3 regions of the Psychrobacillus sp. NPDC093200 genome follow, and region 3 is predicted to be linked to each of the others. Evidence: riboswitches for the same ligand, from Rfam matches in the RefSeq annotation. Region 3 holds a riboswitch; each other region holds the start of a gene.
The links. Region 3 has a riboswitch for cobalamin ahead of ACQKNZ_RS15810 (hypothetical protein). Riboswitches for the same ligand answer to the same signal wherever they lie in the genome.
Positions count from the first base shown of each region.

Region 1: linked by a shared signal. The riboswitch ahead of ACQKNZ_RS03000 (ABC transporter substrate-binding protein) and the one ahead of ACQKNZ_RS15810 (hypothetical protein) in region 3 are both predicted to bind cobalamin.
Region 2: linked by a shared signal. The riboswitch ahead of ACQKNZ_RS00605 (ribonucleoside-diphosphate reductase subunit alpha) and the one ahead of ACQKNZ_RS15810 (hypothetical protein) in region 3 are both predicted to bind cobalamin.

Region 1 is NZ_JBNNVC010000001.1:582,216-589,636, forward strand. Features, by position in the region: gene argS (arginine--tRNA ligase) at 1-773, shown strand, start outside; gene ACQKNZ_RS02980 (DUF2975 domain-containing protein) at 1,033-1,515, shown strand; gene ACQKNZ_RS02985 (helix-turn-helix domain-containing protein) at 1,525-1,746, shown strand; gene ACQKNZ_RS02990 (immunity protein Imm33 domain-containing protein) at 1,899-2,528, shown strand; gene ACQKNZ_RS02995 (DUF1963 domain-containing protein) at 2,559-3,239, shown strand; cobalamin riboswitch at 3,396-3,537, shown strand; gene ACQKNZ_RS03000 (ABC transporter substrate-binding protein) at 3,655-4,608, shown strand; gene ACQKNZ_RS03005 (FecCD family ABC transporter permease) at 4,613-5,596, shown strand; gene ACQKNZ_RS03010 (adenosylcobinamide amidohydrolase) at 5,598-7,067, shown strand; gene cbiB (adenosylcobinamide-phosphate synthase CbiB) at 7,069-7,421, shown strand, end outside.
Region 2 is NZ_JBNNVC010000001.1:109,680-117,100, forward strand. Features, by position in the region: gene ACQKNZ_RS00595 (response regulator transcription factor) at 1-640, opposite strand, end outside; gene ACQKNZ_RS00600 (DUF418 domain-containing protein) at 748-1,950, shown strand; cobalamin riboswitch at 2,158-2,336, shown strand; gene ACQKNZ_RS00605 (ribonucleoside-diphosphate reductase subunit alpha) at 2,495-4,720, shown strand; gene ACQKNZ_RS00610 (flavodoxin) at 4,720-5,163, shown strand; gene ACQKNZ_RS00615 (ribonucleotide-diphosphate reductase subunit beta) at 5,135-6,166, shown strand; gene ACQKNZ_RS00620 (hypothetical protein) at 6,398-6,607, opposite strand; gene ACQKNZ_RS00625 (hypothetical protein) at 6,731-6,895, shown strand; gene ACQKNZ_RS00630 (sensor histidine kinase) at 7,030-7,421, opposite strand, start outside.
Region 3 is NZ_JBNNVC010000004.1:94,521-101,941, reverse strand. Features, by position in the region: gene ACQKNZ_RS15835 (hypothetical protein) at 1-234, opposite strand, end outside; gene tatA (twin-arginine translocase TatA/TatE family subunit) at 705-911, shown strand; partial or broken gene ACQKNZ_RS15825 (GyrI-like domain-containing protein) at 982-1,356, shown strand; gene ACQKNZ_RS15820 (HAAS signaling domain-containing protein) at 1,435-1,680, opposite strand; gene ACQKNZ_RS15815 (ABC transporter substrate-binding protein) at 1,803-2,741, opposite strand; gene ACQKNZ_RS15810 (hypothetical protein) at 2,745-3,284, opposite strand; cobalamin riboswitch at 3,456-3,646, opposite strand; gene ACQKNZ_RS15805 (VanZ family protein) at 3,782-4,255, shown strand; gene ACQKNZ_RS15800 (spore germination protein GerW family protein) at 4,277-4,678, opposite strand; gene ACQKNZ_RS15795 (GNAT family N-acetyltransferase) at 4,692-5,198, opposite strand; gene ACQKNZ_RS15790 (nucleotidyltransferase domain-containing protein) at 5,201-5,998, opposite strand; gene ACQKNZ_RS15785 (DegV family protein) at 6,145-6,993, shown strand; gene ACQKNZ_RS15780 (GNAT family N-acetyltransferase) at 7,017-7,421, opposite strand, start outside.

The DNA of each region.
Region 1 (7,421 bases), on a different contig from region 3:
TTGGAGATGATAAGGATCGTGTACTTATTAAAAGTGATGGCTCATTCACTTATTTACTTCCAGACATTGCATACCATGAGAATAAGCTGGCTCGTGGCTTCGATCAGCTCATTAATATTTGGGGAGCAGACCATCACGGATACATTCCGCGTATGAAGGCTGCTTTTGAGGCACTTGGATACGAACGTGAAAAGCTAGAAGTATCTGTTATCCAAATGGTTCAGCTATATAAAGACGGCGAAAAAATGAAAATGAGTAAACGTACAGGTAAAGCTGTAACGATGCGTGAGCTTGTGGAAGAAGTAGGATTAGACGCTGTGCGTTATTTCTTCGGTATGCGTTCCGGTGATTCTCATATGGACTTTGACCTTGATTTAGCCGTTTCTCAATCCAATGAAAACCCAGTGTACTATGCGCAATACGCACATGCTCGTATTTGTTCTATTTTACGTTCTGCAGAAACACAAGGAATGAAGGCGTCTACAAATTCCTTGGAGTTATTGCAAAGCGAAAAAGAACTTGATCTATTGAAAAAAATCGGTGACTTCCCACAAGTTGTAGCAGATGCTGCGAAACTTCGTGCACCTCACCGTGTAGCAACCTATATCCAGGAACTAGCAGCAACATTCCACAGTTTCTATAATGCAGACAAAGTACTAAACGCTGACAATGTGCCTCTTTCAGAAGCACGTCTTGCGCTAGTAACATCTGCACGCCAAACAATTGCAAATGCATTAAAACTAATCGGAGTATCTGCTCCAGAAAAAATGTAATTAAAACTCCTAGAGGCATTAAGAAACCAATTCTTAATGCCTCTTTTGTTTGTTTATTAGTTTAATCAAACAGATTAAAAAGGAAAATAACAAGTTTATAAAAAGCAAGAACTTGAGCCAAGATGTTCCGAATGATGTCTGCCAGTCACCACTTTTTCATTTATCAATAAAAATACTTTAAAAAACAATATTTATTTATTCTAAAACGATAAATTTTATAATATAATTATATTGAATTATATTTAAGTGAGGTGCTTTTATGAAAAAAGGAACAACATTATTTTTAAAGATGGCAATTATTGTTATGGGAATTCCCGTTCTGGCTTTGTGTATCTTTTTGGTACCTGAAATAGCAAATTTTGCAGAAGAATTATACCCTGACATTCCATATCTCAAATATCTCGTTTTTATCGATTTGTATGCAACGGCTATACCTTTTTACTTTGCTTTGTACCAAGCTTTTAAACTTTTAAGTTATATTGATATGGGTAATGCTTTCTCGGAATTATCTGTAAGAGCGTTAAAGAATATTAAATACTGTGCACTGGCAATTAGCTCTTTATATGTATTAGGCATGCCACTATTTTTTCTTGTGGCAGATAAGGATGACGCTCCAGGAGTTATAGTAATCGGGCTTATCATGATTTTTGCCTCTATGGTAATTGTCGTTTTTTCAGCCGTTCTCCAAAAACTTTTACAAGAAGCTATTCATATAAAATCTGAAAACGATTTAACGGTCTGAGGTGAAAATATGGCGATTATTATTAATATCGATGTGATGTTGGCTAAAAGAAAAATGAGCGTAACAGAACTTTCAGAGAGGGTTGGAATAACAATGGCTAACCTTTCTATATTAAAAAATGGTAAAGCTAAAGCAATTAGGCTTTCTACATTAGAATCAATTTGTAAGGCTTTAGAATGCCAGCCTGGGGATCTTTTAGAATACAAAAGAGATGAAGAAGCTCACGAATGAGTAAAGTTCCCTCAATAAGCAGGAATTATTTTTGAAAACGCGAAGTAATAAATTAGGAACTAACTCATTGGAGGGCTTTAATCAATGGATTAATGCCCTCTTTTTTATATTCAAGTTAGAATAGGCTTATAACGATGCAAGGAGGAAGCGAAGTGCCATGGTATATAGATAGTGCCTATAAAAGAAATAAGGATGCACCCTATACTTTTTATATTCCTAGCAAAGAAGTGATAGGTAATTTAAATATAGGAGATATGGTCAAACTAATCTTTGAAATCGAGACAAGAACAGACGGGTATGCGGGAGAAAAAATGTGGGTTGAAATTACTCATAGGGATATGGGGAACTTTAAGGGAATTCTTACGAATGATCCATTTAATCTAAGTGAGTTAAAAAGAGGACAAGAAGTATCATTTCGGACAGAACATATTTGTGACACGGAGTATAATGATCCGTATTCATCCAAATGGGATTACTATTTTGACACAAAAATAATTGTGAGCAAAGATGTTTTGGAGAGAGATGAATTTAATTTTATGTTAAGAGACGAGCCAAGGGATGAGCAAGACTCTGGTTGGTCTGTATTAAGTGGTTATGAAGATGATGAATTTTTAAATAATCATGAAAATCTGCAATATATATCTATAGGGGTAATTTTAAATATTGATGACTCTATTTTAGCTTTTATTGAAGATTTACCCCTCTGTGCATATGAGAGAAATGACAATGGCGCATTCTACAAAATAAATGATTATGATTGGGAGTCCTACTTAAGTGAATAAGCTTGGACATAGATTTAGGAGGTAATTGCGTTGAATATTACTCAATTAAAACAATCACTATTTAAACGAGCTACGATTTTTGAAACAGGAGGATCTCGGCCGACGGAAGAATTGGGAGAGAGCTGGATAGGAAATGTTATGTGGGGTAGCGGAGAAAATAAATCTCCTCAGTTTGAACCAATATGTACTATATTTCTAAAAAATTTACCTTATGTACCGAAGGAGCTAAAAAACATTCAGTTAATCACTGTTTATATGGATTTTAATGTATATAATCATTTAATTGAAGATAATTTAGCTTCTTTTTTTAAGATAAATTGTTTTACTAATATTAATGAAATACAAAAGATAAATGAACAATCTTCAAGAATGAAGTCTTTTCCATTAAAACCAATATTAGTTGAGAACGATACCCCAGCATGGGATTCAGAAGATATAGAACCAGAAATTCAAGATGAAATTTTACGTCTTGAATTGGAGAGTGATATAGAGTATTACGACGATATCGTCGAAAATATTTATCCCATGCACAAGGTTGGTGGGTATCCATCCTATACACAGAGCGGAGTCTCATATGGTGAAGATTATCCGTTTGTCTTTCAGATAAGCTCTGATGCCAAGGCGCAATTCAATATAGTAGATAGTGGCAGTTTTTATTTTTTCTACAATCAAGATAAACAAGATTGGATTGTGTACTGCGATTTTTATTAATAGTCCAGTGATTACTCATAGATTACAAGGTTAAGGAATTAATGTTTCGCTAAACTCGGAAAATTGCTTGATATTAATTTATTTCTCGAATTTCTCTTCTAGTCTCCATCTCGACAACATTTAATTATAAGGTATAATAAATGCAAAGCAGCAATGGAATATTTTTTGCGTAAAGGTGCTCTAGTTACGGATTGCTAGAGTTAAAAGGGAAGCTGGTTAAAGTCCAGCGCGGTCCCGCCACTGTTAGTGATGCATATGCATCATAAGCCAGAAAACCTGCCCTTACGTGCATACCCATTACCTACGCGGATAGGTCTGGTGTAGGTCAGCTATCGGTATTTTGTGGCAGATTTATACCTATCTATCTCTCATCCTAGGATGGGAGATTTTTTATTGATTTTAGGAGGAATGAAGGATGAAAAAGTTTTGGTTAATTATAGGAATGACCTTGCTTGTGTTAGTTGGATGTAATGAGCAAGAGACACTTCCATCAGAAAAAGAAGATAGTTCAGAAATTGGAAATTCAGAAACTGCATTTCCGCTTACATTGACGGATGCTGTAGGCCAAGAAATCACATTAGAGGAAGCTCCGAAGACCATTATTTCCATGATTCCAAGTAATACGGAAATTCTATTTGCATTAGGGCTTGATGAGGAAATTGTCGGCGTTAATGATTACGAGAGTTATCCAGAGGAAGCCTTAGAAAAAGAAAAAATTGGTGGCATGGAGTATAACATTGAAAAAATTATCTCTTTGAATCCGGATATTGTCTTCGCTCATGAGTCCGTAGTAGGAATGGCTGACGCTGGGTTACAACAGCTACGAGATTCTGGTGTAAAGGTTTATGTAGTACAGGATGCAAAGGATTTTAACTTAACCTATACATCCATCGAGCAGATTGGTCGTGCAACAGGCAAAAATGAGGAAGCACAGGCCATTATAAAGGATATGAAGGCAAAGGTTGACGAAATTCAAGAAAAAGTTTCAAAAGTAGAAACAAAGAAAACAGTTTTTGTAGAAACCTCAGATGTGCCTGAGATCTATACTCCTGGTAATAATACATTTATGCAAGAAATTCTAACGATGGTCAACGCAGAAAATATCATGGCTGACCAAGAGGGCTGGTTCCAAGTCAGCCCAGAAGAAATTGTAAGTCGTAATCCTGATGTTATGTTAATCACGTATGATTACGTGGATGGCATTGTTGAAAAGGTCAAGCAACGTGATGGTTTCGATACAGTGACAGCTATTAAAAATAATGCAGTAGTACAAGTGGATGAGGATACCACAAGTCGCCAAGGTCCACGTTTAGTAGAAGGTTTAGAGGAAGTGGCGAAGGCTATCTATCCGGAGGCATTTAGTGAGTAAATCAATGATCGGTTACATTCTGTCACTGGCTACGTTGGCTGTAGCCATTTGGCTAGGTGTATCGGTCGGATCTGTAAAGGTGCCGATCAGTACTTTATGGGATACAGGAACAGATGCGATTGCAACTAATATAGTATGGAAGATTCGCATGCCGCGGGTTATACTCGCAGGATTAGTCGGAGCATCCCTGGCAATAGCGGGAGCGGCCTTTCAAAGCCTGCTTAAAAACCCACTAGCCGACCCTTATACACTGGGAGTGTCGTCCGGAGCATCTGTTGGTGCAGTGGCTACACTCTTTTTTGGAATTTCGGTACCTTTCTTAGGAATGTTCACCTTGCCTGTTTTCAGTATGGTAGGGGCATTAGTTACAATGCTCATCGTTATTTCCTTCGCAAGGCTAGTAGATCGCGCGATGAAAATGGAAACGATTATTTTAACAGGTATTATATTTAGCTCATTTCTTGGCTCAGTCATTTCCTTAATGATTGCTCTGACAGGTGAAGAGCTACGGCAAATTATTGGTTGGCTGTTAGGCAGTGTATCTATGAGGGGCTGGAGCTATGTTCAGATGGCATTGCCATTCATGGTAATCGGTTCCCTATTACTATGGTTAAATCGTAGGGAGCTAAATGCCATGCTCTTCGGAGAAGAACGAGCACAGCATCTAGGTGTGGATGTAAAGAAGCGTAAAATGATGATATTAATTGGTGGGTCAATGCTTACAGGCACAGCCGTATCAGTGTCTGGAACCATTGGTTTTGTTGGATTGGTAGTGCCACATATGACTAGACTTTTATTTGGCTCCGATAACCGGCACGTGCTTCCTTTGAGCTTTATAAATGGAGCTTCTTTATTGATCATTTGTGATCTTGTATCCCGTACGATTATTTCTCCAACAGAGCTTCCAATAGGGGTAATTACTGCCTTTATAGGGGCACCTGTTTTTGCTTTTATCTTCTTTAGACAACGTAAAAAAGGAGGCGCTTAACTTGCTAGAAGTAAAAAATATTTCTGGTGGCTACGATCAAAAGCTAGTAGTGGACGACGTTTCCTTTCAAGTATCAAAAGGAGAAATGCTAGGAATATTAGGACCAAATGGGAGTGGAAAATCTACTCTCCTTAAACTAATGAGTGGCATACTCACACCATCATCTGGAGAGGTACTAATCGAAGGTAAGCTGTTAAAGTCCTTTGCCTCGAAGGAGCTAGCGAAAAAGTTGGCTGTGCTGCCACAGCTGCACAATCAGGCTTTCTCACATACCGTTCGAGAAACAGTTGCACTTGGTCGTTATCCTCATCAATCAGGGTGGTTTTCTACATGGTCTTCAGAAGATGAATTCGCTATAAAGGAAGCAATGAGACTGACTGCCGTCGATAAGTACGATAAGCATTTACTAGAGCTTTTGTCTGGTGGAGAGCAACAGAGAGTATTTGTAGCCCAGGCATTAGCTCAGCAGGCTCCCATACTGTTGTTAGATGAACCGACGAATCACTTGGATATCGCTCATCAAAAGCAGCTGTTAGATACAATCAAAACACAAGCAATTGAGAATGACATTACAATTATTAGTATTTTTCATGATATTAATCTTGCATCGCTATACTGTGACAGACTTTTACTAATGGACCAGGGGCGCATTAAAGTAATCGGGGAGCCCCAAGAGGTAGTGAAAAAAAGTTTAGTGGAAAATGTTTATGAGGCTAGGGTTAGTACTAGTCCCCATCCAGAGCGACCTAAACCGCAAATAACTATTTTACCAGACGTAAATGAAAAACAAGACAATCAACTAATTACTTCATTCAACTTTAAAGTAACTGGTGACTACGTCCTTTTTCAGGCAGAAAATCAATTAAAAACTTGGTCTTCTGCAGTCATTAACGCGGGAAGTGGCTGGTATAGAAATTTCGTGAATAGAAGAGTAGATGCACAGTATCACTGTGATAATGTGCAGGAGGAAATGTTAAATTATCTTGCTGCTCGAGGTTTATCGGAGGCGGATACTGTAGGCATGATGACTGCAGTCAGGACTACAGACGCTGTGATAAAAGAGTATGTAACACCTTTAGGGAGTCTTGTGGTAATGGTTACCGCGGGAGTTGGAAATGCAGTCGATGTTTCGCGAGCTCACGAGGTAGAAATGTTCCCCGCCATAGGTACCATCAATACATGGGTTATTATTAATGGAGAGCTTGCGGAGGAGGCTTTTATCCAGTCTGTCATCACTGCTACGGAAGCTAAAACGAAGGCAATGGCACATGAACAAGTCATGGATCCTCGGACGGGTACTCTTGCCACTGGTACATCGACAGATAGTGTATTAATAGCTGCGACACAAAAAGGGACCTATATAGAGTATGCAGGTCCTATAACTGAGATTGGTAAAAAGATTGGGCAAGGAGTCTTTGAATGTACTGTTGAAGCTATTCAGATATACAAAAAGGCAAAGGGATGGGTGTAAGATGGCATCTCATATGTTAGCGGTAACAATTGGTCTTCTGCTAGATCGATTAATTGGAGATCCACCAAATTGGCCACATCCAGTTCGGTGGATTGGAACGCTTATCTCAAAATTAACTAAGCGATTAAACAAAGGAAGTTATAGGAAAGTAAAGGGATTACTTTTAGTCCTAATAATAGTAGGGTTATCATTCAGTATTGCTCTAGTATTAGTGTTCACTGCGTACTCAGTTCATATTGTCCTTGGTATTGCTGTGGAGAGTATTTTGATAGCCTCTGGGCTAGCTCAAAAAAGCTTGAAGGTTGCAGCGATGGAGGTCCACAAGCCTTTGATAGAGGGAGATTTAGACACTGC
Region 2 (7,421 bases), on a different contig from region 3:
TACTAGGGTTTTGTTCAATCTTCTCTCGGAGTCTCCGTATATGTACCATGATTGTGTTGTCATCTATATAACTGTCTTCTCCCCAGATAGAAAGAAAAATTTGCTCCTTAGATAAAATCTGTCCGGCGTTTTCACAAAATAGGAGTAGTAAATGAAATAGTTTGCCCGTAACAATGCTTTTTTCTCCGTTCACAGTAAGTTCTGCGCTTCCCTTATCTAACAAAAAATGGCCGAATTTATATACTTTTTCATCGGAAGCTTTAAAGGAAGAAGTATAGCGTTTCATGTGTGCTTTCACTCGAGCAGCTAATTCCAGTGGATTAAAAGGTTTTGTTATGTAATCGTCAGCTCCATTCATAAATCCTCTTATTTTGTCAGCATCACTTTCTTTTGCTGTTAGAAAAAATATAGGAGCATCGGATTTAAAACGAATTTGTTTAGCTAAATCAAGTCCCACTCCATCCGGAAGCATTATATCGAGAATATATAAATCATAATGCATATTGGAAATATAATTACTTGCCTTCTGGTAAGTTTCACAAATAACAATATGTCGAAAATTTTCTTTTCTTAAAATAATTTCTACCATCTCAGCGATAGCAAGCTCGTCTTCAACTATCAAAATATTAGTTTCTTCCATTAGTAAATCACTCCTAGAAATATTTAAGGTTTCTGTAAGGTTAGTTTCAATTTATTATAAGCTTACCATTTTATACTAACTAAGAGATATTTTTAGGAGGTTTCATGATGAAAGAAGAAAGAGTGCGTTTTATAGATGCTTTAAGAGGAATCAGTTTGTTTGGTATATTATTAGCGAATTTGTTAATTTTCCATTACGGTATATGGGGAAAGGAAGAATTAGAGTACTTTACGGCTTCTGCCACAGACAAGACTATTTATGCTATTCTTAAAATAGCAGTAGAAGGTAGTTTTATGCCGATATTCACTTTTTTGTTTGGTTTTTCATTAATAAAACTAGCAGAATCAATTAAAAAAAAGAACGGAAAAGTAAAAAGGCATTTATGGAGACGTTTTATATTTCTTTTTATTCTAGGTTTACTTCATTCAACCTATTTATGGGAAGGGGATATTCTAGCCTTTTACGGGTTAATGGGATTATTCCTATTACTTTTTTTAAATAGAAAAAAGAAAACTTTAATTATATGGGGAACTGTTTTGTTTGTATTGACTGGTGCTCTTAGTTACGGAATGGAAGAAAAAAGTAAGGAAGAGTTGGAAAAGCAATCATTATACATAGAAACCACAAATGAAGTCTATCAAAATGGCTCTTATGAGGAAATTAAGCAACACAGAAATACAGAGGATCCACTGTATTTTGAAAGTGAAGGGGAGAAAATATTTTTTAGCTTGTTTATGCTTTTGTTTGGACCATTGTTGACGTCACCGATGTTTTTGTTTGGTATGGCAGCTGCAAAGGGTGGCTTATTTCTACACATGGAACGAGAACAAAAATGGTATATATTAAGTATGGCTCTTTTGCCAATTAGTTTACTTTTAAAATCTATCGCTATTATTGGAGAAGAAACAAATTGGACAGCAGTTCTATTACAAATGGGTACACAATTACTGTGTATATCCTATATTGGTATATTTGCTATCCTATTTATAAAGTTCTCAGGTAACAAGGTTTTCATTGGTTTTGAAAGTGTTGGGAAACTTTCTTTAACAAATTACATTATGCAAAGTGTTATTTGTACTTTTATCTATTACGGATACGGTTTAGGACAATTTGGCTCTTTGGGCATGCTAAATAGTGTCTTGCTGGGCTTTGTAATTTTTGTTCTACAGTGTATAGGTAGCTACTACTACTTGAAGGTATTCAAACGAGGTCCCTTGGAAATGATTCTTCGAATGGGAACAAACCTCTCCTGGAGCGGTCATATGAAAGCTAAGAAAAAGAAGGTAAAGCTGCAAGGTAAGCCTGTATGAATAAATACGAAAGTAAGTTTTCATAATACGGCTACGAAAGCTTATAAAATTTATATAGAATAGAGATTAGAAAGAGCGATTAAAGGGATATGAAATTAGTTTAATGTACAGAAATAAAGCTGTGTATCAAACGTCTAGTCTTTTTACCTATGTACAAGTTTAAACACAATATGTTAGGGTATATAAGTAACCAAAACACAATATATAGTATTTATACGATGAAAAGGTACCGTTATGGTTTAAAAGGGAATTCGGTGAAATACCGAAGCTGTCCCCGCAACTGTAAGTGTGGACAACTGTTGAATATGCCACTGCGATTTTTCGTGGGAAGGCCAGCAGAAGGAAGAAACACGAGCCAGTAGACCTGCCTGTTTATCGGTGAAGCAACACTTTCTTCGGGGGTTGAGAGGTGGGGGCGAGAGACTCTATCTTTAAACGAACGATACGTCTTGTTGTTTCCTACTTTAAAATCGTGAGCGATGACTCAGCCGAAGAGGCTAGAGCCATCGCTTTTTTGTTATGTAAAGACAGGGAGGAATTCTAAATGACCATTATTTCAAACACAGAAAAACAACAGGTACTATACCAATTAACACAGGAGTTTGGGGAAGAAAAGATAGCACCATTAAGGAGGTCACATGACAAGTGGCTACAAAAACACCCAGAGGGCAATATTGCTAGCTGGTCTAAAGCCATGTCCTTAGAGTCACTGAGCTTTCTTGATGAACATGAACCTTATTGGACATTTGTAGCGGCTCGAATCTATTTAGCAGAAGTATATTCGCAACAAGCGGAACGAAGAAATACAACGGCAGATGCAGTCTATACAAAGTTTGCAGATAACGTTCAAAAGCTATCGGCTAAGGGAATTTATGATTCTCGTATCATAGAAACCTATTCTACAGAGGAATTAGAGCAATTAGCAGAAATCCTCGTTACTGAAAGAGACTTCCTCTTCACATATATAGCTTTAAAAACGCTTTTAGATCGTTATGTAGCGAAGGATTTTGATAAGACTATTGTAGAATTGCCACAAGAACGCTGGATGATTATTGCAATGACGCTAATGAAGGACGAAAAAGAAAACCGCATAGAAAAAATTAAAGAAGCCTATTGGGCGATGAGCAATTTATATATGACGGTTGCTACTCCTACTCTTTCTAATGCAGGAAAGCCACACGGGCAGCTTTCTAGCTGTTTTATCGACACGGTTGATGACAGTCTACAAGGAATTTATGATAGCAACACAGACATAGCCACACTTTCTAAGTTTGGAGGAGGAATAGGCGTTTATATGGGCAAGGTCCGTAGCCGGGGCTCTTCTATAAGAGGTTTTGTGGGAGCGTCTAGTGGCGTTCTTCCATGGATAAAGCAACTAAACAATACAGCTGTCAGCGTAGATCAGCTAGGCCAACGTCAAGGTGCAGTAGCTGTTTACTTAGATGTGTGGCATAAAGATATATTTACATTTTTAGATTTAAGACTAAATAATGGCGATGAACGACTTCGAGCACATGATATTTTTACTGGTGTATGCTTGCCAGATTTGTTTATGGAAAAGGTTGATGCAAGAGGAGAATGGCATTTGTTTGACCCTCACGAGGTTCGTCAGCTCAAAGGTTACTCATTAGAAGACTTTTATGATGAAAAACGTGGAGATGGTTCTTTCAGAGAAAAGTATGAAGAATGTGTAATGGATCATCGCCTTTCACGAGAAACAGTTCCAGCAATAGATTTGATGAAGCGAATTATGCGATCCCAGTTAGAAACGGGTGTCCCATTTATGTTTTATAGAGATGAAGTGAATCGCCGTAATCCAAACAAGCATGTTGGAATGATTTATAGTAGTAATCTTTGTACGGAAATTTTTCAAAACCAAAGTGCCACTGAATTTGAATCCATCCAGCTAGAGGACGATGTGATTGTAACTCGCAGAAAACCTGGTGATTTCGTAGTTTGTAACCTTTCTTCTATTAATTTAGGTAAAGCAGTACCAGAGGATGTACTAGAACGATTGATAAACATCCAGGTAAGAATGTTAGACAATGTTATAGATATGAACATGATTCCAGTGCCACAGGCAGAGCGCACAAACGCAAGGTACCGTGGAATTGGACTTGGAACGTTTGGTTGGCATCATTTACTTGCCCTTAAGCAAATTCGTTGGGAATCAGAGGAAGCGGTAGAGCTTGCTGATAATCTATATGAAAGAATTGCCTATTTGACGATTCAAGCTTCCTTAAATCTTGCGAAGGAAAAAGGGGCCTACCCTTTATTCGAAGGTTCTGATTGGCAAACAGGGGCTTATTTTGAAAATCGACAATATGAAGGAGAGGAATGGGTAAGTCTGCGTGATAAAGTAGCTGAAAATGGTATCCGAAATGGATATTTGATGGCCGTTGCACCAAACTCATCTACTTCCATTTTAGCGGGAAGTACGGCAAGTATTGATCCGATTTTCCAAAAGACCTATTCAGAGGAAAAGAAAGATTATAAAATTCCAGTGACAGTCCCAGATTTAAATTCAGAGACGACATGGTATTACAAATCAGCTTACTTTATCGACCAGCATTGGACGTTAAAACAAAATGCCGCCCGTCAAAGACATATCGACCAAGGTGTTTCGCTAAATCTATATGTTCAAAATACTATTAAAGCTAAGGAATTGTTAGCGCTGCACTTAGATGCCTGGAATAGTGGTCTAAAAACAACTTATTATGTACGTTCCACTTCAATAGAACTGGTAGAATGTGAGTCTTGCTCGAGCTAATGAAAACCATCATTTGTTATTTGAGCTATAGCGGAAATACAGAAGAGATAGCTGAACTTTTAAAAGTGAATTTAGAGGAACAAGGTTATATGGTGGACATGTATGAAATAGGTGATGGGATAGTGCCACAGCTATCGGCATACGACTTCCTATTTCTAGGAACCTTCACTTGGGACGAGGGTGGCATTCCGGATGAAGTGAAGGAATTTGTTCGAGCAGTGGGCTATAAACCGAAAAATGTCTATATATTTGGTTCAGGAGACACACAATTCGGTGGCGACGACTTATTTTGCAATGCTGTAAACAAACTAACCGAGTTTTATGCTTGTGAATATGAAGGTTTGAAAATAGAACAATCACCAAGAGGAAGTCAAGAAAAAATAGTTACAAAATGGCTAGAGGGAGTTTTGGAAAATGTTAAAGGCAAAAACATTAGAACCTAGAAACCCAAACAAATCCACAGGGATATTTAATGGGAAATCGAGTGGAATTTTAAACTGGAATGATATAGCTTATCCGCATTGGCATAAAATCTATAAACGCTTACTAGGGAACTATTGGCAAGCAGATGAGATTAATATGTCGAATGATATTAAGCAATTTGATAGCTTAACAAAATCGGAGCAGGAGGCCTATTTGAAAATAATTGGTCTACTGGCTACATTAGATGCGCCCCAGACTCGTACAGCTCTGTTGCTGTCACTTTACGCTACAGATTCATCCGTACAATCTATTATGGCAGTAATCGCGCAGCAGGAAGCTGTACATAATGAAAGTTATTCTTATGTGTTGTCCTCCGTTGTTTCGCTTAATGAACAAAATAAATCCTTCGAATTTGGAAGAACGGATGAGATATTATTAAAGCGCAACCAAAATATTATGAAATACTATAATGAGTTTGTGGAGAATCCAACGACAGAAAATATATTAAAAACATTAACTTACACAACGTTACTAGAGGGTTTATTTTTCTACTCGGGATTTGCCTATTTTTATAACCTTGCGCGCTATAACAAAATGGTAGGTACCTCTACAATGATTAGCTATATTAATAGAGATGAACTAGAGCATGGACGATTTATCTCAGAGTTATTCCGCGCTGTACTGGCGGAAAATCCTGAGCTTAATAATGAGGATATGATGAACTGGGTGTACGATCAATACAAAGAATCAGTGGAGCTCGAAATTGAATGGTCAAACTATGTGCTCAAGGACATTGAGGGAATTGATTTAGATGATATGCATGGATATATTAAGTACCGCGCTAATAAAATGCTGCGTCTTATCGGTCTTCATGAAATCTACCCGGAGTATGTAGAGAATCCTATGAAATGGATCCGTGCCTATGCTGATAATATAGATGGCACGAAAACAGATTTCTTCGAACAAAAGTCACGCCAGTATGTAAAAGTTAATGCCATCGATAATGGCTTTGACGACTTATAAGAAAAGCGCAAATGTCTATACTTACAGAGGATGGTCGTGACCTACGTCATGATCATCCTCCTTTTTAGTTAATAATAGAGGTAAGATAGACTATTTTTAATAGAATCTCATGAATACCATGATAATTAGAATTACTCGAAGTTTAGCGCTAAATTTTCTTGTGAAAATCGATAGTAGGGTTGCTCGTTTTAAACAACAGTGGAATATGTTTTATTAAAGGCCATGTTCAAGTTAATAGTTGATTTCAAATTCCCAGTACCATAATTCTCCATCTACACGGAGAATTGGGGCTATTTCATCTATCTCTCCACAATATATTTTGTCAAAATGTTTATATAATAATTGGCTTAACTCATCTAGATGGGGGCTAACAGCTTTACTAGAAGCATTATCTCCCATTTGAGAACCAAAGGTAATATAATAATTATCCTTCATTTCCATCAGTTCACCTTCATTCTTTAACTTCTTAATATAATGCTAACAGCTTCGTATCATCAAGCTAAAATTGATATTCACGGAATACAAGTAAAAGAGTTATAATGGTTATCAGCAAGGAAAAAGGACGTGTGCAAAATTAAAGAAGAAAATCAAATATTCAAAGCGTTTTTAAGAAGTCACCTTGATTGGTTGTCAGAGTTGCAAATTGCAATAAAAGAAAAAGACCTTGAAACAGCCGAAAAAATAATCGATAAAGTCGTAAGACAAGCGACGAACTCATTAGAGGATTAAAAGACAAGCTCACTTGAAAAAGTGGGTTCTTTTATTGCCTAAAAAAATAAAATTTTGCTATATCCGGCAAGCATTTTAAACCAACCTACCATACACATAATCCGCTTTATAAAATTAAGATAAGAGGGCCTATTTTAATTTTTCGGTAAGTAAATTAAAAAAGTAGTGCCAATATTTAATGCACTTTCTACCTGGATTCGACCATTATGGGCTTGAATAAAACGATAAGCAATAGCTAGACCTAAACCTGTACCACTGCTTTTACTTGCTGTGGTAGTACCTCGATAGTATTTCGTGAAAAGCTGGTCTATCGTTTCTTTTTCCATCCCTATTCCGTTATCATTTATTTTTAATACAATTTCAGTTGGACTTAGTTGTGCGATAGAAAAGGTAATAGTTGTTTTAGGTGGATTGTGTACAATCGTATTTACTAAAATATTCTGAATGGATCTTTTTAACAGCACCTGATCGAACTGTATGTTTAATTTCTCTATTTCGGCTTCAAAAAAAATTTGAGTGTCATGAT
Region 3 (7,421 bases):
ATAAACTAATGAGAATAGGATAGTATAAACCAATAAAAATGAGATAAAGTATATATATTTTTTTCCAGTCCAGCAAAGAACAATAATAGCTAGTCCAATACTTGAACCTATTAACGCGAACCAAGGAAACTCATTATTATAGTAAAAGAGGCCAAGAGCTAAATCTGCTACTATAAATAAAGCGAAAATTACTTGATTCAACAGTTTTAATTCTTCTAAGTTATATTGCGTCACTTTTATTCTCCTTTAACATAGTTCACTCAACTATGAAAATGTAATTTTTATACATAACAAAACAACCGTTTAACAGTTTACTCCTTTTATTTCTTCAATACTACATATTTATTTCGGATTAGAAAATATAATTTTATTCTGAAAAAACATTAAATTCACATAAAAATTGCAAATTAATAGTAAAAACTTTTCTATTATCGGTATAAAGTAACTAGTGTTTTGTGGTTGAAAAACGCTAAAGGACTAGTTGTATAAACAAAGTTATAGAAAGTTATAGAAGGGAAAAAGAGAGTTTTATATCGAAGAGACTTTTCCAGCTCACACAATTTGATCATTATTAATACCAAAGTATTTACAAATTTAAACGTAGGAGTATAATGTGTTATTGATACAAAACAACCAATTTTTTTAAGATTAACTACTATTGCAAAAACCACGTGAAAATATATAGAAACAGTATGGGAGAGATTATAATGCCGAATATTGGAATACCGGGTTTAATCATTATATTAATTATTGCTTTAATCGTGTTCGGTCCTAAAAAATTACCTCAATTGGGTAGAGCAGTTGGAGAGACGTTAAAAGAATTTAAAAACTCAACTAAAGATATAGTAGACGATGTTGCAGAAGAATTTAGAATAGAAGACAAAGAAACAGAAACTAAAAAAAATATCTAATGCAAAAAGCCACCTGTTTCTATAATTGGTGGCTTTTTGTATGTGTTAATATACGTTGCTAGATTAATCTATAAGAATCTATACAAGAGCTTGTTGTTTCATTATTTCTTTAAATAACGAAGAAATAAAAGGTGCTCTTGGTGTTTGTGTGATGGGAGAAAATTTTAAAGTCGACAGTATGATGGATTATTGGATAGGGGTCAGTTATATAGGCGACACACCAGAAAATCTGGAGACATTAGAAATACCAGCATCAAAGTGGGCAATCTTTGAGGTTCACGGAGCAATGCCCAATGCTATGCAAAATACATGGTAACAAATTTACTCAGAATGGTTTCCCTCTCACTCCTACAAACAGGCAGGAACACCAGAGATGGAAGTGTATACAGATGATGACCCATCTGATCCAAACTGTTATTCAGAAATTTGGATTCCTGTAATATAAAAAAGTTGAACTAGTTCAGTTTACTAAACGATTGTAAATGAAATCGTGCTACGAAGGGTAACTAGCCTTTGTAGCATTTTATATATATGCGCCTTCATATTCCACTTCTGTTACAATCATTTCCTCTTCTGAGTAAGCCTTAAGTAATTCCCTTGCTATATACGATGGTGCTCCTAATGATTCAACTATTGCTTTCTCAGTTTGTCCCTCTCTTAACAAATCACAAAAATACTTTTGGAAATCTCTAACTATTGCTTGGCGTTCCTTTGTATTCAACATATAAAGCTCTTTTTCTAATGTCTCAATATAAATATTCGCTGTCATGTCTCTCTCTCCCTCGGTACTATTCATTAGATAGTACTATACCATAACACTATTATTCATTGCAAGGTACCAGTTTTAAAACAAAAGAAGTTGGTCTCCTCAAAACGAGACCAACTTCTACTTTATTCAAATATCTCTGGATAAACGGTTTTAGCTACTAGTTCTACAGCTTCACCAATTCGTGGTCCTGGGCGAGACATAATGTCCTGATCTAATTGGAAAATGGCGTTGTTTTGCACTGCCTCTAACTGATTCCAGCCTGGACGAGCCTTAATCTCACCAATTGGATCTTCTACATAATTTACGGTAGTCAAGATAATCGGAGGATTTTTCTTAATGACATCTTCCTCAGATAATTTAATCCATCCCTCTTGGTCTCCAAAAATATTTACAACTGTAGCTTTACTCAAAACTTCTTGTTGGAAAGTATTTTTTCCTGTTGTAAAAATTTCTGGAGATGGGCTTATTTCAAAGTAGACGTGTTTCTGATCGCTTACACCTGATACTTTGTCCTGAACACTTTGAATAGTAGTTTTAATAGAGTCAACAAGATCGGTTCCTTTATCCTCTACTCCCATTACTGCGGCCAACTGTTCAATATCTCCATAGACGTCTTCAAATGATAGCGCCGATTGAATGACAAAAACATCTAACCCCGCGTCTTCCAACACTTTAAGCTCTTCCTCAGACCCAGTTGTATAAGCAATTACAACATCTGGATTTATCTCTAAAATACGTTCTGCGTTGAACTTCATAGAATCGGAAACTCGTTCAATTTCTAGTGCCTCTTCTGGATAGGTATCGAATTCTGTAGCTCCAACAATTTTATCTCCTACACCAAGGGCAAACAGGATTTCTGTGTTACTTGGTTGTAGAGACACAATCGTTTCCGGAACTTCTTCGAATGTAACTTCTTTCCCCATATCATCCGTTACAGTATATTCTTTTACTTCTTGTACAGAATCTGTTTCAACAGCTGTATTTTTTTCAGCCTCTTGGCAGCCTACAAGTAAGATAGAAAGTATTAGTACCGCTAACCAATTCCTTAATTGTTTATTCATTTGTTAATCCTCCACTTTTTTCTTTTTTCTCATCGGATATGATTTACTGACAAATTGAATCTCTTCTACTCCATGATGCTTATTTACATATACCGCCATTGCAAACAATACATTTGCTAATAGCTGTGTGTAATCAAACAAAATCTCTGGTACTTCTCTTTCTAATGAAACTTTATGTAAAGCCCTTACAGATTTTTTTGCTTCACTACGACACACGTGTAATTCACATGCAGCTGTTGAGCCTTGTGGAAGTACGAATATATCTACTCTTCCTTCCACTTCACTTACGTAGAAATCATACATATCACTTAGAATTTGTAAATCCTCTTCATTGATTGCTAGCTTCCCTCTAACAGAACCATTTACGTGATATGCCATCGGTGCCAGATACATTAAATCCTCGTAAACTCTTGGAATATCTTTTGTTAAAGATGCGGCCAATCCAATACGTGTGGTCAATGAGTCTGTTCGAATCTCAAAGTCTACTGTAGACGGCTTTTCTCTCATAAATGGATAACAAATATATCGCATGTCTTTTTTCAATGCTCTGCCCCCTTTCCAAGTTATTTGTGAATTTTCGGCAATACAATACTCGACTTCTTACAGCACAAAAAAACGCCACCCTAAAAAAGGGCGGCGCAATACCTATTTATCGTTAGAAATTTAATCGAAAATAGAAACGTGCCGTACAACCCCTTAACTTCCGAAGAGTATTTATACGTTCAAGAAAAGGCCGGTCTCCTGGCTCATGCATCATTTTACTCTAAGAACCTTCCCATTGGCTTTTAGCCAACAGTGGTATTTTTCTTATTTCATCAGCATTTACAGTTGCGGATACAGCTTCGGTTTTTCACCGAATTCCCTAATTAAGCTGACAAGTCAGCACCTTTTCCCTGCAAAAATTATTCACTTATCGTAAGTGTACCATAGCCTTTCAATTGGTGATAGAAGCTTGTGAAACAACCAGCTTTTTACTCTTTTATTAGCTATAAAGTCTGCAATTATTTTGTTTCTCATTCAATTTATGCTACTGTTTTTATATGAAAAAATTTATTCCACTTTTACTTTTACTTGTCTTTGTATTTATAGCCTCCGGGCAGACTTCCGAGCAACAGTCTTTGGAGGCCGTGCTTAAAGAATGGCTTCCAAACAAGCCATTGGAGTCCTTTTTATCATTATTTCATATTCCTTATTGGGGATTCTATGTCTCTGTCGAGGAACGTGGCTACTATGCATTTGTCGAATTCTTAATAAGAAAAGGAGTCCACTTTTTTTATTTTGGTTTGATTAGTTTAGCTATTTATATTGCTTTGCCGAAGAGGAAGTATCGAAAACTTACTGCAATAATGATTACCTTTCTTCTAGCAGTCGCAGATGAATTCCATCAATCCTTTACGAGTGGACGATCTGCCCTTTTTCAGGATGTTCTATTAGATACAGGCGGGGCTATTTTTGTCATGCTTCTGCTAACGTTTGTTCAATGGTTGAAGCATAGAAAAAACGCTAACCTTTAGAAGGAAGCGTTCTTTCCCTATCTATTTACATCTTTTTCTCAACAAGAAAACAATCCCTAGCGTGACTACTGAAAAAACAGTAAGTATTTGACTAAACGGAAGGACAGGCTTGAATTTAACTTCCTCCGCAGTGATTTCATATACTCCAACCGGTTTTATCGAAAAGGCACCACCGCCTCCTTCTCCTTGACCTGTAGAATTTTCTTCATCTGAAATCGTGTCACCTCCACCTCCGCCTCCACCTACAAAATAATTAACTTTGGCAACAGGTAAGATCCTTTTGTTCTCCAATACAATTGGTTCTCCGTATATAAGAGACACATCTTTTTCTCTGTAAAACTTTTCGAAAATGGAACGGACTGGGGATTGAAACAATGGTAGCTTTCCCCCTTGTTTTTCTAGGTTACTTGATTTTTCCTCCATTAAATTATCTCCTTTAATTTAGAATAAGTGTCATGTGATGTTCTTCGTAATAGACGTCTCTATCCTTTAAAGCCATTTCTTCTACTCCAAATACCTTAAAACCTAATTGTAAATATAAATTTTTTGCGGATTCATTATTCGACACAACAGATAGATTAATCTTTTCTATTTCATTAGTTTCTATTGCCTGGTTAATGGCTCGCTCCATTAGGGCCTTTCCTACACCTTTTCTTCTTCCCTTTGAGCTTACATACATTGCAAAAATATTTGCTCTATGCTTCATTTTTAAGGAACTCTCTTGTGCTAGAGTAACCATACCAATTAATTTATCTTCTTCAAACGCACCGAACGTGTAATTGCCATTTACCTTAAAATTACCTTTTACTCGTTCAATTGGATTTTCTCTTTGAAGAGCTTCTTCATAGCTTGTTCCAAATGCTTCTGGACTGTTTTGCAGAGCCTCTAGCCTTAGTTCCCAATAAGCAATGGCATCTACATCTGTTAATCTTCTAATATCCATTCCTAAACCTCCAAAAAATAACCTTCATTACATATTTCGTGTGTGTATAATATAAAATCTTTGCAGGTTTCTGCACGAGAGCTTTCTGTGTCGAATAGTGAGGGGAGCTGCTCTGATGACCGAATCCTCATCCCTTCTTTTAGTAAAGTATGCCATCGAAAAGGTAATATAACTAATCCCTTTTCTAGTGCTTCTTTTTTTGAAATGATTTGTTGGAACTTTAGAGAATAAAGAATTCTACAAATAGTAGTTGTAACAAACTCCACCATATCATCAGGCACTGAATTAGGTATTTCTTTTGATTTCTTATACCAATATTCGTTGATGTTATATTTTAACGTTCCTAAGACATCCTCCCATTTAGTAGAAATGTTTAACTCATGAATTGGTCTTCCTTGTAATGCAATCCCATGTTTCTTTAAAATCCACCAAGTAATATGATTGATATCCCAATGACCAATTTTTACTTCACCATCTGAGCAATAAGGATACGGCAGGAGAATATCATTTGTTTTACCCAGGTCAGCTGTTTGAATATACATTCCATCCATCCGAGCCCCTAATTTCTCTTTAGATATTTGAAAATGGATCTCTTTTATAATTTCTACTTCTTGTTCATTTGCCGATCTTTTTAATAAAACGATAAAGTCTACATCACTCTTCTTTTCATCAAAAGCTCCTAACGCAATAGAACCATACATATAAACACCTTCAATAAAGGCACTTGGTAAGGAGGCATTTAATGCCTGTAAATATTTTCGCATTATGTCATGAACAGGATGCGGCAATACATATCCCACTGTTGTTTCCTCCTTCTAAATATGTTCAAAATATGTCCCAGGTTCCGAAATTTCGACAAAACATGACAAGTAACACTATTCCAATAAATAAGACTAGGTTACATTAGCGCTAACAAATTAATTTTTAGTGAGGAGATTATCAAACTGTGAATAAAAAAGTTGCTTGGATAACTGATACTGCTGCTTTATTGGAACAATCATTTATAGAAAAACATAATATACATGTCTTGCCATTAAATATTGTTTTTGAAGAGGGTGCATTCAAAGAAACAATTGATATGACACACGATGAATTCTACGACAAATTAAGAACCGCCAAAGTTCATCCTAAAACATCTCAGCCTCCGATTGGTGAGATGGTACAATTGTATAAAGACTTGAAAGCACAAGGATACGAATGTGCTATTGCTGTCCACACTTCCAGTGAGTTGTCAGGAACCTACAACAGTTCACAAACCGCCTCTAAAATGGCAAATTTTAAAGTGTATTCAATAGACTCTAAGATAGGCTCTTATCCGATGGTCAAAATGCTCGAAGTCGGAAAAAGCATGGTAGAGGCAGGCCATGACGTAGCGGAAGTCGTGAAGCATATTGAAAACATGACATTAAACTCCGAATTGTCCTTTATTCCATCTAGCTTAACTCAGCTCCATAAAAGTGGCCGTGTATCTGGCACTAAAGCCTTTCTGAGTAATCTATTAAATATAAAAGTGGTCATTTCCTTTGATAACGGAAAAGTTGTTATGAAAGCAAAAGTACGTGCTGATAAAAGAGCTAAGAATTATGTAATGGACTTACTTCGAAATGATATGAAAAAAGCTGAAATTCCAGAAGTCGCAGTGATTAATTGCAACAATATAAAAGATGCTAAAACCTGGAGAGAAGAAATTCTGCAGGAATTCCCTAAGCTAAAGGTAATTGTTATACCGTTGAGCGCCTGTGTAGGAGTTCACGCAGGGGAAGGTACAACTGGACTAAGCTGGGTAAAATATTAATATATAAAGTGGAGGGTTTGCTGCTATTTCGCAAACTCTTCTTTTAATAAGGAGCAAATAGCAGCATCACAAAACCGGCCTTTTTCAAATGCTGATTTTCTTAATGTCCCCTCGTATACAAATCCTGCCTTTTCTAAAGTTCTTCTCGAAGCAATATTCTCCGGGTCATATAGTGCTTCAATTCTATGCAAATCCATTTTTTCAAAACCATGTTTTAAAATTGGCTCTAAAACCTCTGTCATTACTCCAGTTCTCCAAAACTCTGGCGTAACCTCAAAACCGATTTCCGCCTTAAAATGTTCTTTTTCCCAATTATGATAGCCGCAGCTTCCTATAATCTTATTGTCTTTCTTAGTTGCTATTCCCCAACGTAACCCCTCATTTTTATGGTACCTTTTTTTCCAGTTATCAATTATTTTTCTTGCTTC